2 regions of the uncultured Nisaea sp. genome follow, and region 1 is predicted to be linked to the other one. Evidence: riboswitches for the same ligand, from Rfam matches in the RefSeq annotation. Region 1 holds a riboswitch; the other holds the start of a gene.

Region 1 (4,925 bases):
GCTTTCTCGTCTCTGGCCTTGATGCCGCATCCGATGAAGCCGAAACGCTCCGGCAATGCGCGGGTCGCCAGTGTCAGGCGCGTCACGATCCCCCAGCCGGCGCCGCCCGCCTTCAGGGCCCAGAAAAGGTCGCTGTTCTGGTGCGCATTGGCGATCAGGATGTCGCCGTTGGCGACGACGATCTCGGCTTCCAGAAGATTGGCGCCGGTCATCCCGCCGAACTTGGAGAAGTGACCGAAGCCGCCACTCTGGGCATGGCCGCCGACGCCGACGGAGGTGCAGCCGCCGCCCTGCACATATCGCCCGCGTTTGACGACAACCTCGTCATAGAGGGTGATGAATTTCTCCCCCGCGCCGACCGACACGGCATGCTGACCGGCTCCGTTGCCGCCTTGCGGGACGAAATCGTCATGCACAGTGATGCCGGTAAGGTCCCTGGTCCAGACCAGCAGGCTGTCCGGCGCGCAGGACTGGCCGTAATAGGAATGCCCGCCGCCCTTGATGACGAGCCGGAGGCTGTGCGTCCGGGAAAATTTCACGAGCTCGGAAACATCCCCGGCATTCACAGGAATGCCGACCTTCGCGCTCTGCGCACTCTTCCAGCCATCAAGCCAGCCGAGGGACTGGGTGGAGCCTGAAAAGTCCTGCAGGTAGAATGGATTGACGAGTTTCTTGAGAACGGCTTTCGTAACCTTCCCGCCGTTCTGCTGCATCAGGGTGTCGAGAGCGGACCGCGATCCTTCGAGCGCCCCGTCGAGCCGTGCCGCCAGTGCCTGCCATTGCTTCGGAGAGGGCCAGCCAGCATCGCCCGGCCGGACGCGCTGGGATGCCGGGGTGCTGGCAAGGCTCATGGATGCGGGTAGCAGTCCGGCGAGAGCGGTAGAGGCAAGAAGGCGCAGGAAGGTTCGGCGAAGCACGAGCATCTCCTCGATAAATCACAGGTTAATTGTGTCAATTATCAATGGTCTGCGTAACCCCCGAAGCGGGAAATGTCACATGATGGACATACGGGGGGAGCGGAGATGGCAGACAGGCTGCCATTAAGTTCTGACGGCCAAATTAATTTGAAGTCTTTTGACGATGTTATAAAAGACCATCTTTATTCTGGATGAATGGACGGGATGGCGTTGTGAAAGGGTTTTTGCTGAATGTGCTGCGAGAAGTGGGGAGCTCGGTGCGCTATGGTGATGCCAAATGCGTCGTGATTGCCGGCGTTAGTTTTACGCTTTTAATGTCCTATCTTCAGTTTTTATGGGGCGCTCCCGGGAGAACTTGGGGGATCATGGCCTCCCGTGATGTTTCCGGCTTAGACGCAAAAGATTTTCTGATTATAGCTTTGTTGTTTTCTTCTTTTGTTCTGTCAGCGCTGGCGCTGATGCCCTCTATTTCGAGGAAATCCTGCAGAATAAGCTTCGTGAACTGGATAAATAAAAAGCTGTATCAGAGTGAAGCGGTCTCGGAAAATTATGGGATAGTTTATTTTCGCGACATCTCTATGCATAAAACTCTGGAAGAATACGGGATTTCCCTGGAGAGAAAGTTCGATTCCGGAAAAAATTTGGACCAAGTGGAGTCTGATCTTGCCGCGCAAGTCTGGATTGTATCCCGGATCGCAACGATGAAATTTATTGTCGCCAATTTTTCTGTTTATTTTCTTTTCTCCGCAGTGGCCCTGTTTTTTCTTTTGTCTGTTTTTTGACCGGGCGCCTGCCCCTCGTCTGGATTGACAGGCGGCGGGACGCCATCCCATGATCGGAGCTTCACCCGGGGAGTCCCGACAAGGGGCTGAGAGTCCGCTGGTTTTCAAGGAAACAGCGCGGTGACCCGACGAACCTGATCCAGTTCACACTGGCGGAGGGAGGGTGTGCGCTTCATGGAGCCGGTGGCCGCAAAAGCTGCACGGGCCGGATGTGAACCCTTCTCTTCCAATCCGAACTGGATCTCCCGCGCCGACCGCGTAAGGAGGCTCCACGCCCATGAACACTCTTTCCCGAACCGCCCTGCCGTCCGAATTGCTGGTCCGTTTGCGGGCCGAGACGCCTCTGGTCCAGTGCATTACCAATTACGTGGCGATGAATGTCGCCGCCAATGTCGTGCTGGCGACGGGGGCATCGCCCGCGATGGTCCATGCCGCGGAGGAGGTTGGCGAATTCGCCGCTATTGCCGGTGCCGTGACGATCAATATCGGCACCCTGTCGCCCTATTGGCTTGAAGGCATGCGCCGGGCAGCGGTGGCTGTGCGGGAGGCCGGGAGGCCGTGGGTGCTCGATCCGGTGGCCCATTTCGCCACCGCTTTTCGCCGGGACGCGGCGGTGGAGCTGCTGGAGCTAAAGCCCGATATCGTGCGCGGGAATGCGTCCGAAATTCTGGCCCTTGCCGGGGCGGAAAGCCGAGGCAGGGGCGTGGACAGCCAGGACCCGGTCGACGCCGCGCGGGAGGCGGCGGAGAGTCTGGCGCGATCGCGTGGATGCGTCGTCGCGGTGACCGGGGAAGAGGATTTTGTCACGGATGGAGAACGGGTGGCGCGGATCTCCGGAGGCTCGCCACTGATGCCGAAAGTGACCGCGCTCGGCTGTTCGCTGACCTGTCTGACCGGAGCCTTCGCCGCGATCTCGCCGGAGGATGGTTTCGCCGCAACCGTGGCTGCGTTCGCCTGCTTTGCCGAAGCCGGGGAGACGGCCCACCGGCAGGCTGCCGGGCCGGGCAGCTTTGCCGCAGCGTTCCTCGACGCGCTACACGCGCTCTCGCCAGAGTCTCTCGATGCCGAAAGGCGCGTCAGGTGGGCGTGAGATCGGGGCCGGTGTTACTTCCCTGAAAGTGCTGCCCTCCGGCCGCCCTACGAACGGCGGGCGATGCAGCGCAATTCGACAATCGCGCCTTCGCGAACGAAGCCGGCGACCTCAATGGCGGTCCAGGCGGGATAGGGCTCGGTCACGTAGCGGCTGCGGATCGCCTTGAAGGCATCGAGGTGATCCCGCAGGCCGACATGATAGCTGGTCATTTCCAGCAGATGCCCGAAGCCGAGACCGGCCTTTTCAAGCACCTTCGCCACCTTCGCGAAGGCTGCCTCGATTTGCTCGTCCGGGTTTTCGGACAGGGAGCCATCTTCCGACGCGCCAGTGAACCCGGTCATGAAAATGATCCCGTCATGCTCCAGCCCGGGAGACATCTTCCAGTCCTGAACGTAGCCTTCCAGACCCTCGGGTATGATTGCTTCAGGCATTCTCTTCTCCTCGTTGACGGCGGGCCGTCTGTGCCGGCCGCCCCGTTTCATACCGCTTAAGTCCTGGCGGGGGGATGGTGTCACTCCTCCAGATCGGTCTGGATGAAGCGGTCGTTCAGGTGAATATCCGTGGTCTCCAGACGGCCGGGGCCGAGATTCTCGAACGTGTGAGGGATGTTCGCCGGGCCGAAGACGATCTCCCCGGCCTCGGCCTCGAAATTCCGCTCGCCGACCGTGAAGCGCGCCCGGCCCTGACGGATGATGAAGACCTCGTCATAGGGATGCACATGTAGCTTCGGCCCGCTGCCAACCGTGTCGCTGGTGAAGAACAACACCGTAACGTCCGTGCCAACCTCCCCACCCTCGAACCGGCCGACCCATTGGTCCTCGTCCCGGGCCCAGTCGCTGCGCTTGATGAGAGCGGGTTCGCGGTTCATGACGGGGGGCTCCCATATCGATGTTTTGGCTGGGTTCTGATATGGGGGGCATGGGGCACTGTGCTGAGATTTCGCTGCCGTTGAGGTTAGGCGGCGTGTGGCCTTAATCGCCTCGCCAAGAAGTTGAGTATCTCGACGTCTGCCTCTTGACGTGTATTGTGAATTATCTACCTAATCCACCGATAAAGTTATGGTGCCTTTCTGGAGTTTGTATCTCAAATATGCGTTACGATCGTTCGAATCGAGATCTAATTTTCTTTACTTCAAAAGAATGGTTCTCGATTTTTAACTAGGAATAGAGGAGGATAAAGTGATCTAAGGGAATTTATGGGTTTTGAATAAAAAAATAAACATAGAAAAATCATTGTCAGGCTGGTTCATGGATCGTTTCTTAAGAAAGAAAATGTTTGATTTATTTAAGCAGCAGCCATGGCTCGCTCATAGGGAAGAAAAACTAAATAAATTGATAGATATGTGTGACGATATTTCCGATATCGATATGATATTTGACTTGTTATCGAGATTTAAATACGTGGGGATAGAATCTCTTAGTATTCATTTAAGGGATATTGTCGATCACATTAATGAAGAATTTGGCGAAGAAGCTTTTTCCTTCCAGTTGTGCGCAGCTACAGCTGACGGAGATGCGGATAGCGGTCAGTCGATACTTTATGCATTTAAGAGTGAGCCGATATCAGAAATATTACTTGAAGACTTTATTTTAACAAATTCTCTGTCTAGGGCGATAAAGATCATGGATCAAAGAAAAAATATTATACTGCTTGATGAATTTGCTGGAACGGGTGAGACAATAGTTAGTCGTATTAAATCAATTAGAGGTCGTGAAAAAGAGTTAAAAAACAAAAATAACCATAATTTTTCTTGTAAAGTGAGTGTCTGTTTGGTCGCGGCGATGGATTCTGCCGTAGAATTGATAAAAAAATATGCAGATGATGTTTATTCTTCTATTGTTCTAAAAAAAGGAATTACAGATGAGGTTGATTTTAATAAAAGAGATGTTTCTATTTTTAGAATGCTATCTCTTGAAGAAAGTTTTGTAAAAGATAAAAAATTTTATAGATTAGGATATGGACAATCTGAGGCTCTTTATTTTAGAGAAAAAGGAAATATACCAAATAACGTTTTTCCTGTTTTTTGGTCAAAAAATAAAATTGATGATAAAAATTGGAAGCCTTTATTTTATAGGAAGGAATGACATGAAGTTTTCTCGTCTCCAATCTTATATATTGCGTTCGTTATACGGT
Region 2 (4,925 bases), on a different contig from region 1:
GCTGGCCAACGAGTTCGAGCAGGGTGTGAAGCGAACGGTGGAAACCGTTTCCATGTCGGCGGCGGAAATGGAAACTACAGCGCAGACACTGGCCGCGAATGCGGAGCAGGGCCGCCAGCAGGCTTCCACGGTTTCCGCGGCGACCGAACAGCTTTCCGCGTCCGTTGACGAGATTGCCCGACAGATTTCTGAATCCACCCAGGCTGTCGGCTCTGCCGTGGATGCGGCCAGCAAATCGGAAAAGATGGTGGCGGACCTTTTGACGGCAGCGCAGAAGGTCGGCGAGATCACGAAGATCATTGCGGATATTGCGGAGCAGACAAACCTGCTGGCCCTGAATGCGACGATCGAAGCGGCCCGCGCAGGTGAAGCCGGTAAAGGCTTTGCCGTTGTGGCATCCGAGGTGAAAAGCCTTGCTACCCAGACGGCCAAGGCGACCGAGGAGATCGGTTTGCAAATCAAGGAAATCCAGGAAACCAGCCAGACCACGGCAGGCTCGATCGGTGAAATTGCCCAGATCATCAGCAAGGTGAACGAAATCGGGACAACCATTTCAAGCGCCGTTGAGGAGCAGGCCGCGGCAACGCGGGAGGTTTCCCAAAACATCAATGGCGTGACACAAGCCGCCGATGAAAGCGGGCAGTCGGCTCAGAATGTCCTTGGTGTTGCCGGCAACCTCTCTTCCCAAGCCCAGGACCTGAACGGGCAGGTGGATGTCTTCCTTGAAAAGGTGCGCTCAATGTAATCTGCATGCCGTCTGCGGACTGCGATGCAAATGAAAAACCGGCCCTGGATATCCAGGGCCGGTTTTTTGTCTGGTGCTGGTGCTCCTCAGACGCTTTTGCTTTCCGGTGCCTGATAGATCTCGCTTCCCTTGTCACGGAACAGCTCGGCCATGGTTTCCATGCCCTGTTTCGCCTCGTCCTTCAGCTCGTGCGAGATCCGCATGGAGCAGAATTTCGGCCCGCACATGGAGCAGAAATGCACTGTCTTGTGCGCTTCCTTCGGCAGGGTCTGGTCATGGAAATCACGCGCGGTTTCCGGGTCGAGAGACAGATTGAACTGATCCTCCCAGCGGAAATCGAAGCGCGCCCGTGACAGCGCATCGTCCCGCCGTTGCGCCCCGGGATGGCCTTTCGCCAGGTCCGCTGCGTGGGCGGCGATGCGGTAGGTGATCACGCCGGTCTTCACGTCGTCCCGGTCCGGCAGGCCGAGATGCTCCTTCGGCGTCACGTAGCACAGCATGGCGCAGCCGAACCAGCCGATCATGGCGGCGCCGATGCCGCTGGTGATGTGATCGTAACCCGGTGCAATATCGGTGGTCAGCGGGCCAAGCGTATAGAACGGGGCCTCGTCGCAGACCTCCAGCTGCTTGTCCATGTTCTCCTTGATCTTGTGCATCGGCACATGACCCGGGCCTTCGATCATCACCTGAACGTCATGCTTCCAGGCGATCTTGGTGAGCTGTCCCAGCGTCTCCAGTTCGGCGAACTGTGCCTTGTCGTTGGCGTCCGCAATGGAGCCCGGTCTGAGCCCGTCCCCGAGCGAGAAGGAAACGTCATAGGCGGCCATGATCTCGCAGATTTCCTCGAAATTCTCGTAGAGGAAGCTCTCCTTGTGATGGGCCAGGCACCATTTCGCCATGATCGAGCCGCCCCGGCTGACGATCCCGGTAACCCGGTCCACGGTGAGCGGGATGAAGGGAAGGCGGACGCCGGCATGGATGGTGAAGTAATCGACACCCTGTTCACATTGCTCGATCAGCGTGTCGCGATAGACCTCCCAGGTCAGCGCTTCCGGAATGCCGTCGACCTTCTCCAGCGCCTGATAAAGCGGCACGGTGCCGATCGGGACGGGCGAGTTCCTGATGATCCATTCGCGGATATTGTGGATGTTCCGCCCGGTGGAGAGATCCATCACCGTGTCCGCGCCCCAGCGGATGGCCCAGACCATCTTGTCGATCTCGTCCGCGACGGAGGAGGTAACGGCGGAATTGCCGATATTGGCGTTCACCTTGACCAGGAAGTTCCGCCCGATGGCCATGGGCTCGGTTTCCGGATGGTTGATGTTCGCCGGGATGATGGCCCGGCCACGGGCTATCTCGTCCCGCACGAATTCGGGTGTCACGACGTCGGGGATGGCGGCGCCGAAATCCTCGCCGTCCCGCGCGGTCTGTTTCAGCTCTTCACGGAGCTGGTTCTCGCGGATAGCGACGAATTCCATTTCCGCCGTCACGATACCGGCCCTGGCATAGGCAAGCTGGGTCGGACGCTTTCCCGCTTTGGCGCGCAGCGGTGGCTGGACCGCGCCGAACTCCGTCACCAGATTGGCGTCGCCGACATTGCCGTTATCTTCCGGCTTCACGACACGGCCCTGATAGGTCTCGACATCGCCGCGGGCCATGATCCAGTCCCGGCGCAATGCGGGCAGCCCAGCCTCGATATCGATATGCGCGTCGGCGTCGGTATAGGGGCCGGACGGGTCATAGACCGTCACCGGCGGCTCTCCGGCGGACGGGTGCACGGCGATTTCGCGCATCGGTACGCGGATATCGGGGTGGATGCTGCCGGGCACATAGATCTTGCGCGAGGCCGGTAGCGGTCCCGTGGTGACGGCGGCGATGGGGGAGTGCTTGTTCATCAGATGGATCCCTTGCAGTCGGTTGCACAGAGATCCGGGGAGGCTTCAGGATAAATGGGGTGCGTATGACTGCAAGAGCGGTAACGCGTTTCCATCCCTACGCCGGCATAACCCGGATCAGGTTCGAAGGGTCGGCGCAATGCCTCTCAGCCCGTACGGGCACCCCTTGGAATACGCAAAGCCTAGGCGGGAACCATCCCGATGAAAAGGGTTAATCCAGCTCGCTCTCGAAGGTGGCGAGAGTCTTGCCGAGGCGGATGACGATTTCGTCCACCTCGTCTTCGGTGACGGTGAGGGGCGGGGTGACCATCAGCCACTCGCCATATTTGCCGTCCGCCGTGCGCCGGGAATAGAGCAGCAGGCCATGCTGCATGCCGATCTCGATCAGGCGGTAGACTGCCTTCAGGGTGGCGGGCAGGATTTCCTTGGTTTCCTTGTCCCGGACAATCTCGATGGCGTTCAGCAGGCCGAGGCCACGCACGTCGCCGAGAATGCCGCTGCGGGTCTGCAAGTCGCGCAGCCCGGCCCGCAGGCGCTGGCCCATCTTCGTCGCATTGGCCATCAGATCGTTATCGATCAGCTCACTCACCACGGCATGGCCGACGGCGCAGCTCAGCGGATTGGCGACATAGGTATGGCCATGCATGAAGCCGCCGGCGCGGGTGACGGCATCGACCATGGTTGCCGGTGCCAGCACCAGGCCGAGCGGCGTATAGCCGGCCGCGATACCCTTGGCCAGGGTGATCATGTCCGGTTTCGCATCCGGCCAGTGCTCGGCACAGAGGAAAGTGCCGGTGCGCCCGGCGCCGCACATCACCTCGTCATAGATAAGCAGAACGCCGTGTCTGGTGCAGATGTCCCGCACGGCTTTGTAATAGTGATCGGGCGCCACCAGCGCGCCAGTGGCAAGGCCGCCGACCGGCTCCATGATGAAGGCCAGCACCGTTTCCGGGCCTTCGTCGAGGATGGCCGCCTCCAGCATGGCGGCTGCATGCCGGGCATAGCTGTCGGCGTCGTGATTGTCCGGCAGCCGGTAGTTGAAGGGCGCGGGGACTTTCGGCATCACCCGCATCATGCCGGAGAACACCGCTTCGGAGGCCGGGTCACCGCTGATCGCGGCGGCGCCGAGGGTGGAGCCGTGATAGCCGGGATCGCGGCCCAGCACCTTGCAGCGCGCGGTCTCTCCCCGAGTGATTGCGTATTGCCGCGCCAGCTTGATGGCGGCTTCGTTCGCTTCCGATCCGCCGGAGCAGATGAAAGCGCGCTCGAAGCCCGGCCCGGCATGCTTTGTCACCAGATCGGCGAGGTCGATATTGGGCTGGTTCTCGAAATGCGGCTTCCCGGCGAAACAGATCTTCTGCGCCTGATCCATCATGGCGGCGATGACGCGTTCGTTGCCGTGGCCGATATTGGTCGCCACCGGCCCGCAGCAGGCATCAAGATATTGCCGCCCGTCCGTATCCCAGATCCAGGCGCCCTTGCCATGGGAGACCACCGGATGGCGCTTGCCGCCGTCCGGCGTATAGAAAACGTCGATCGGCCCGCCATGAGTGCCGAATGTTCCGCCGGTTTTGTTGAGTTCAGCCGCCACTGTCCGCTCCCGATAGTGAATGTGGATCATGCTCCGGGTTGGAGGAAATCACATTATTGTACGGCGTACAATAGAAGCTATTCGGGAGTGTTGGCGTGTTTGGCTTTTTGCGCCAGGCCTGCGATCAAGGCGTCCGTGAACATCTCGAAACCCGGCTCCAGGGAGGCCTCGGTTCCGTTCTGCCAGCGCAGCACCAGAGCCCTGTTCAGCAAGCGGTGACGTTCGGCGGCGAGGGTCGGGTAAAGCGCGGGGTCTGCTTCTTCGACGCTGGCCGTGAGGGAGGCTTCCAGATCGCCGTCCGGGTCGGGGAAGACATGGGCGAATTCCTGGGTGGCATAGCCACACAGGCCGGTAATCACGGCGTTATAAGCGGCGACCAGATCCTCACCCGCGAACCCGGCCCGGGCGAGGGTGGCAAGAATGCCTTCAACCAGATTCAGGTCGACGCTGGCGCTGGAGACCAGATGGCCGCCGATCAGGGGGGATATGTTCGGATGCGCGCGCACCACGTCCCGGTAGCGCCGGAACAGGGCCTTCAGCCAGACCTGCCAGTCCGGATCAGGCTCGGGCAGCACATCGGCAAACAGGGAGGCGATCAGTCGGGCAATCAGGTGATGGCGGTTCGGCACATGCCAATAGAGCGCTGTGGGATAGACGCCGAGCGCCTTGGCGATGTTGCGGATGGAGAAATTAT

What was found. Region 1 has a riboswitch for thiamine pyrophosphate ahead of thiM (hydroxyethylthiazole kinase). Riboswitches for the same ligand answer to the same signal wherever they lie in the genome.
Region 2: linked by a shared signal. The riboswitch ahead of thiC (phosphomethylpyrimidine synthase ThiC) and the one ahead of thiM (hydroxyethylthiazole kinase) in region 1 are both predicted to bind thiamine pyrophosphate.

What each region holds. Positions count from the first base shown of each region.
Region 1 covers NZ_CAXBDC010000041.1:20,779-25,703, forward strand. Annotated here, with positions in the region: gene AAC126_RS10855 (FAD-binding oxidoreductase) at 1-917, opposite strand, end outside; gene AAC126_RS10860 (hypothetical protein) at 1,130-1,699, shown strand; TPP riboswitch at 1,756-1,878, shown strand; gene thiM (hydroxyethylthiazole kinase) at 1,977-2,789, shown strand; gene AAC126_RS10870 (RidA family protein) at 2,837-3,223, opposite strand; gene AAC126_RS10875 (cupin domain-containing protein) at 3,304-3,660, opposite strand; gene AAC126_RS10880 (hypothetical protein) at 4,040-4,876, shown strand.
Region 2 covers NZ_CAXBDC010000099.1:10,109-15,033, forward strand. Annotated here, with positions in the region: gene AAC126_RS17950 (PAS domain-containing methyl-accepting chemotaxis protein) at 1-745, shown strand, start outside; gene thiC (phosphomethylpyrimidine synthase ThiC) at 832-2,640, opposite strand; TPP riboswitch at 2,718-2,817, opposite strand; gene AAC126_RS17960 (aminotransferase class III-fold pyridoxal phosphate-dependent enzyme) at 2,852-4,231, opposite strand; gene AAC126_RS17965 (TetR family transcriptional regulator) at 4,309-4,925, opposite strand, start outside.